DNA from 2 places in the Xanthomonas sp. NCPPB 1067 genome. Region 1 is predicted to be linked to the other one. Evidence: predicted binding sites of a transcription regulator. Region 1 holds the regulator's gene; the other holds the start of a gene.
What was found. The regulator FliA, encoded in region 1, starts transcription of late flagellar genes. The targets are predictions, from matches to a motif close to TAAAGTTTNNCNNNCNNNGGCCGATAA.

Region 1 (3,584 bases):
CAGCGCCGAAAGCCTGCTCGAACTGCTGGACCGCCTGCGCGACTACAAGCTGGTGCTGATCGACACCGCCGGCATGGGCCAGCGCGATCGCGCCCTGGCCGCCCAGCTGAACTGGCTGCGCGCCGCCCAGCAGGTCACCTCGCTGCTGGTGCTGCCCGCCAACTCCCATTTCGCCGACCTCGACGAGGTCGTGCGCCGCTTCGCCCACGCCAAACCCCAAGGCGTGGTGCTGACCAAACTCGACGAGACCGGCCGCTTCGGCAGCGCCTTGTCGGTGGTGGTCGATCACCAGATGCCCATCACCTGGGTGACTGACGGACAGCGGGTCCCCGACGACCTGCACCGCGCCAATGCCGCCAGTCTCGTTCTTCGCCTTGAAGATTTGCGGCGCGCTGCCGATAAGCCCTGTACTCCGGAGCACAACCATGCAGTCGCGTGAATACGCCAAGCTGACCAACGCCTTCCCCCTGTCGGCGACCCGTCCCGAGCCTCTGGGCCCGGTGCGCACCATTGCCGTGACCGGCGGCAAGGGCGGCGTGGGCAAGACCAACATCTCCGCCAACCTGGCCGTGGCGCTTGCCGACATGGGCAAACGCACGCTGCTGCTGGACGCCGACCTGGGCCTGGCCAACCTGGACGTGGTCCTGGGCCTGGCGCCCAAGTACACCCTGGCCGACCTGATCGCCGGCCGCTGCACGCTCGATGAAGTGATCATCGAAGGCCCCGGCGGCGTGCTGGTGGTGCCGGCCGCGTCCGGCCGCCGCCACATGGCCGAACTGGCCCCGGCCCAGCACATCGGCCTGGTCAACGTGTTCTCCGAACTGGAACGCGACCTGGACGTGATGGTCATCGACACCGCCGCCGGCATCACCGACAGCGTGCTGACCTTCTGCCAGGCCGCCCAGGACACCGTGGTGGTGGTCTGCGACGAGCCGGCTTCGATCACCGACGCCTACGCACTGATCAAGGTGCTCTCGCGCGAACGCGGCGTGGACCGCCTGCAGATCATCGCCAACATGGTGCGCGACCCCAACGAGGGCCGCCTGCTGTACGACAAGCTCTCCCGCGTCTGCGAGAAGTTCCTCGGCGACGTGTCGTTGAACTACCTCGGCCACGTGCCGCAGGACGACTGGCTGCGCCTGTCGGTGCAGCGTCAGCAACCCGTCATCAAGGCCTACCCCGCCAGTCCGTCGGCACAGGCCATCGCAGAAATCGCGCGCCGTACCTCGCGCTGGCAGGCTCCCACCGTGCCGCGCGGCAACGTCGAGTTCTTTGTCGAACGCATCATTCAACGGGGAGTGGCCGCATGAGCACCGCCACCGCAACGACCGCCACTGCGCAGTACCGTGCCGTCCAACGCAACAACGCCAACGACGTGGTGACCCAGCACGCCGACCTGGTGCGCCGCATCGCCCACCACCTGGCCGCCCGCCTTCCGGCGAGCGTGGAAGTGGACGACCTGATCCAGGCCGGCATGATCGGTCTGATCGAAGCCTCGCGCAGCTACGACTCCGACCAGGGCGCCTCGTTCGAAACCTATGCCTCGATCCGCATCCGCGGCTCGATGATCGACGAGATCCGCCGTGGCGACTGGGTGCCGCGTTCGGTGCACCGCCGCGCCCGCGACGCCGCCGCCGCAGTGCGCAAGATCGAGCAGAGCACCGGCCGCGCCGCCGCCGCCACCGAAGTGGCCGCCGCGATGGAAATGCCGCTGCCCGACTACCTGCGCCTGATGGAAGACGCCGCACGCGGCCAGGTGCTGAGCCTGGAATCACGCATCGAAGATCACGGCGAACTGGACACCACCGCCAAGGGTGGGCCCAATCCGCAGCAGATGATGGAGCGTGGCGAATTCGGCCGCGAGCTGGGCAAGGCCATCGGCCAGTTGCCCGAGCGCGAGCAGTTGGTGCTGTCGCTGTACTACGAACAGGAATTGAACCTGAAGGAAATCGGCGCCGTGCTCGGCGTCAGCGAATCGCGCGTCTGCCAGATCCACGGCCAGGCCGTGGTGCGCCTGCGCGGCCGCCTCAAGGTATTCGAACTGGCCGATGCCGGTGTCGAAAATGACGATTGATTTTTTTCGTGTTAGGAGCTTGATGTGAACAAGAACATGCGGATCCTGATCGTGGACGACTTCTCGACGATGCGCCGTATCGTCAAGAATCTGTTGGCGGATCTTGGCTTCACCAATACCGCAGAGGCCGAAGACGGCAACAGCGCGCTGGCCGCGCTGCGTGCGGGCCCGTTCGATTTCGTGGTGACGGACTGGAACATGCCCGGCATGACCGGCATCGACCTGCTGCGCAACATCCGCGCCGACGCCAAGCTCAAGCACCTGCCGGTGATGATGGTGACCGCCGAAGCCAAGCGCGAGCAGATCATCGAAGCCGCGCAGTGCGGCGTGAACGGCTACATCATCAAGCCGTTCACCGCGCAGACGCTGGAAGAGAAGCTGGGCAAGGTGTTCGAACGTCTGGCGGCGACCGCCTGATGAACGCCACCGTGGAAGCCGATGCCGAACGTGCCGCGTTGATCGAGCGCCTGCAGAGCGCGCTCGATGCATTGGAAAGCGGTGATCAGGTCACCTGGCGTCGCGAGGTCGACCACCTCGCCGCGCTACGCACGCGACCGATGATGCAGAGCCTGAGCCGGCTCGCCCGCGAACTCGGACAGGCCCTGGGCGAGTTGCCCACGGTGCCCGAAGAGGCCGGCGAACTGGACGATGCCTGCTCGCGCCTGGACCATGTGGTGGAGATGACCGAAAAGGCCAGCCACCGCACCCTGGACCTGGTCGAGGAATGCCGCGTGCTGGCCAACCAGCTGCGCGATGGCGGGCTCAATGAGGACCAGGGCGCACTGCTGGAAAAGATGCGCCACAACCTCACCGAGCTGTCGCTGGCGCAGAGCTATCAGGACCTCAGCGGCCAGATCATCCGTCGCGTGGCCGGCATCGTGCGCCGTGTGCACGAAGGCTTCGGCGCCTTGGGCCTGCCGCCCAAGAACAGCGAACCGAAGAAAGACGACGGCGGTCTTGCCGGTCCTGCGATCAAGGGCCTGGACCGTCACGCGGTGTCGCAGGACGACGCCGACGACCTGCTGTCCGGATTGGGGCTGTAATCATGAGTGCTGTTCCAGACGATATTGCTGCCGATTTCATCGTCGAGGCCCAGGAGATCCTGGATCGCCTCGGCGAACAGCTGGTGTCGCTGGAACAGGCACCAGACGAAGCGGACCAGCTCAACGCGGTGTTCCGCGGCTTCCACACGCTCAAGGGCGGCGCCGGCTTCCTGGCCATCAAGCCGATGGTGGAGCTGTGCCACGCCGCCGAAGAAACCCTCGGCATGGCGCGCTCGGGCCAGGCAGTGCTGCAGGCGCATCACTTCGATGCCGCGCAGCAGTCGCTGGACTATCTGCAGGCCATGCTGGACGCGATGGGCTCGGGCGAAGCGGTACCCCACGCGCCGGCCACGCTGATCGCGCAGTTCGATGCCAAGAGCGCGCCACCAGCGGTCAAGGCCGCCCCCAAGGCTGCCGCCGCGCCGGCGCAACACGACGACGCGCATGCTCCCGTCGCAGGCGCCAAA
Region 2 (3,584 bases), on a different contig from region 1:
TTGGGAGTTGGAGGGGATTGCCTGCTGAAGCCATGATCCTTATGCGCGATGAGGCAGGTTTGGTGAGAAGTGTTGCACACAGTTAACTGAATTTCTACCAAGCCAAGGGGGCCGCTCCAGCCTTCACTAACGCCAAGTCGCAGGCCCGACGTGGTCTGCCGGGCATCTGTAGGAAAAGTCCTACAATCGGTCGCGGCATTTGCCGGCATGGCATACCACTTGGCTATCCATGAGCGGCCGGGTGGCGCCGGAGGTCGACCATAGCGTGACAGTCGTATGGGGTGACGATGCCGCAGATCTCCGACAGTTGCTAAGGTTCCCGACTGCGTAGGCTTTTTGCGATGCGAGCAGCTCTGCCGGCAGACGATCGTTTCGCCTTCCCCCAGCTGGCAACTTCCTCGCCATCGAGACATTCTTCAGGCTGGCATATCTGAGCAGGCCATCGCTGCCGTGCCAGCGGGGCCTCGCCCTCTCTTAGCGGGGCGAAGTGCCGACGGGCGTGCCCGGTGATGACGAAGCCGTCCCCGCGCAGGAAGCTGGGAGACATCTCTTCGCGGCAGTCTTGCCGGCGGCCTGGGTCTATTCCCAGTAGGTCTTCGAAGCCAGGTGGCGCGCGGAACGCTGCGCTAGTCGGGAAACGCCAAGTGCATCTTGTAGCCCAGCGCCTGCTTGACCTGTGCAGCCAGGAACGCGGTCACACCGCAGACCCGGGCAGCGTCCAGAGTCTCGCCGCCTCAGGGGCAGAGTTGCCAGATGGGAAAATCTGACGTCCGATTGTGGAGTCACCCCACCCCAGGCGATTAACGTTGGAATCAAGCCGATTGCAGCCGAAACCCGACGCAGCGCCTAAGCAGTCTGTGCAAAGCGGTGATTGATCAAAATATCCTTTGCGGCAAACTCACTATGGCTGACCAACTCGGGCAGCGGGCGATCCTCGTCAGGGTGTATAACCCCACTGCGAGATGATCAATTCCAAGGTGGCTTGATTCACCGGGACAACGCCTGGACATGTCATCAGATATGTCCGGCGTGCAGCCGCCGTGGCCGGCGGGTTAAAGGCCGGGCTCCACACCTGGATAGCATGAAAGGCTGCGATCGGCGCCGTACATTCCGGACTCGGAGTGCCGGGGCCAGACACGCCGGCCATGCAAAGAAAGACCGAACAAGGATCTACCGTCTGGGCGCGAACCGGCGCACTCAGGCCAAGGCCTAAAGCCGCAGCGAGTGCGAACGTGGTGGCCATGCTGCGTAGTTTCATAACGAATACCTCCCTGGTAGTAATTGAAGTGACATGCTTGTCTCTGGCAACTTGCGCTAGGCATGGCTCAGCGAGATAGCCCAGACACCGTTGCCATGGTGTCGGCTGGGTCACCTGGCTTTCCGTCTTCGCCAGGACGGCGGCGGGCAGGTTATCACGGGAACGATGCATACGGTGGGGGATCAGGGGACGCGGGCCCGCCGCCGGACAAACGTGCGCTGGCGGCCAAGGACGTGCTGCCTGGACTGCGTGCCGTGGCATGCGCGTTCGGGAGGTCAGGACGTCCTGGCCGGCAGCGGGAACCCTCCCGGCGACTGTCTTGAAGACGCGAGCGGCGCTCAGTCCGAAGATCTACGCGATGGACGGCCCCGACAAACTGCGCATCAAGCTGCCGCTGCCCGAAGGCGCCGACCGCTTCAACGCCGCACGCGGCCTGCTGGCGGCGCTGGCACCGGGCTGAAGCGGGTAGCGGCGCAACGCTCCGCTGAGCAGGCAGACTCGAACGTTACGCGGCGTGCGCACTGTGCGTGGTGTGCGCATGCCTGTCATGTGCCCGGCGGCGAGGCACCCATCCAGTCCCGGCCGCACCTGGATCCGGGCAAGACCCCAGCCGCTGCACGCTTGCGCATTCCCATCATGCGCCCACCTCGCCGTTACTCCAGCGGCGCTCTTCCACCGTCGGGATCGGCTTGCCTGCGGCACCACACCGCCACCTTCACGCCGATCGACCAATCTCCCGCGCTATGGCTGCGTTGGGGGTGCGCGCTGTCCAGGCACGATCGATCCGGCGCCATTGTCCACAGGACTGTCCCGGACAATCCGTCCCTGAGCCTGCTTGCGACAAAACTGAGCGATTAATTCGCGCGCAGTGACCCGTTTCGCATTTCCGTCATCGCACTGAATTAGGCCTAAATATTCCGGACCAGGGCCGATACCTGCATAGACCGGCAGCTGCGGCGTGTGCGAACCGCGCACGTTCACCCCACCGCAGCGCCATTCCCCGCGTCAGCGTATCGCCTCGAGGCATCCATGAGCACCCCATCGTCCGATTTTCCTGCGCCGCTGACGCTTGCCCTGGAGGGCGAGATGACCATTCGGCGCGCCGCCGAACTCAAGCCGCTGCTGCAGCCGGCCTTGGCGCATCCGGGCGGTCTGCATCTGGACCTGGGCGCGGTCAGCGAGATCGACACCACCGGTCTGCAATTGCTGCTGGCCACCAAGCAGGCCATCCAGGCCGACGGACGGCCGTTTTCGCTGACCGACTCCAGCCGGGCGGTGGTCGATGTGATCGAACTGCTGGGCCTGCTCGAAGCCTTGTATCCGCATGCGGTCGCAAGCCTCGACGCACGCATTCACTAACGGACCGGTGACGCGCGCATGGACATGAATCAGCTGATGCAGACCTTCCTGGCCGAGAGCCGGGATCTGCTCGAGGACATGGAACGCCACCTGCTCGAAGCCGAGCGTGGCGAATCCTCGCCGGATGCGGTCAACGCGATCTTCCGCGCCGCGCATACCATCAAGGGCTCGGGCGGCCTGTTCGATCTGCCGCAGTTGGTGGGCTTCACCCACGTGGTGGAGAGCGTGCTGGACCTGGTGCGCGATGAAGCGCTGACGCTGAGTTCGGAACTGATCGCGCTGCTGCTGGTGTGCTGCGACCATATCCACGCCCTGGTGGAAACCGCGGCCGATCCCGGCCATGCCGATGCGGCGGCATTGGCCGCCGAAGCCGAACCGCTGCTGGCGCAGTTGCAGACCTACCTGCAAGGCAGCGGCTGTGGCGTCACCGCGGCCGTCGCGCAGCACAGCACCCCGGAAAAACAGAGCGGTTACTGGCGCATCGACCTGAAACTGTTCGCCGATGCGCTGCGCTTCGGCAATTCCCCGCTCAAGCTGATCCGCAACCTGCGCAGCCTGGGCTCGGTCGAGTCGATCGACACCGACGACAGCCAGTTGCCCGCCTTCGAGGAACTCGACCCGGAGGCCAACTACCTGGGCTTCCGGATCCTGCTGCGCAGCGATGCCGACCGTGCTGCCATCGACGACGTATTCGAATTCGTGCGCGACGATTGCGACCTGCAGATCGCCGCCGTTCCGGCACCGGCCGACGCCGCCGCCGCACTGCTGGCCAGCACACCGGTGACGGTTGCGGCGCCGGCCAGCGTGCCTGCGGCCGCACCGGCAGCGCCGCGTCCAGCACCGGAGTCCGGTGCACGCGGCGGTGCCGACGCGCGCTCGATCCGGGTGGATGCGGACAAGCTCGATCGCATGATCGATCTGGTGGGCGAACTCATCATCGCCGTGGCCAGCACCAATGCCAACGCGC

Region 2: LL962_RS06535 (STAS domain-containing protein) is a predicted target of FliA. The motif match lies at 2,167-2,193, and genes of this name have one in related genera.

The regions. Positions count from the first base shown of each region.
Region 1 covers NZ_JAJGQG010000023.1:19,778-23,361, forward strand. The annotation lists gene flhF (flagellar biosynthesis protein FlhF) at 1-439, shown strand, start outside; gene LL962_RS15765 (MinD/ParA family protein) at 426-1,310, shown strand; gene LL962_RS15770 (RNA polymerase sigma factor FliA) at 1,307-2,074, shown strand; gene cheY (chemotaxis response regulator CheY) at 2,099-2,491, shown strand; gene LL962_RS15780 (protein phosphatase CheZ) at 2,491-3,117, shown strand; gene LL962_RS15785 (chemotaxis protein CheA) at 3,120-3,584, shown strand, end outside.
Region 2 covers NZ_JAJGQG010000005.1:222,134-225,717, reverse strand. The annotation lists partial or broken gene LL962_RS06545 (diphosphate--fructose-6-phosphate 1-phosphotransferase) at 385-713, opposite strand; gene LL962_RS06540 (hypothetical protein) at 1,578-1,718, shown strand; gene LL962_RS06535 (STAS domain-containing protein) at 2,288-2,617, shown strand; gene LL962_RS06530 (chemotaxis protein CheA) at 2,636-3,584, shown strand, end outside.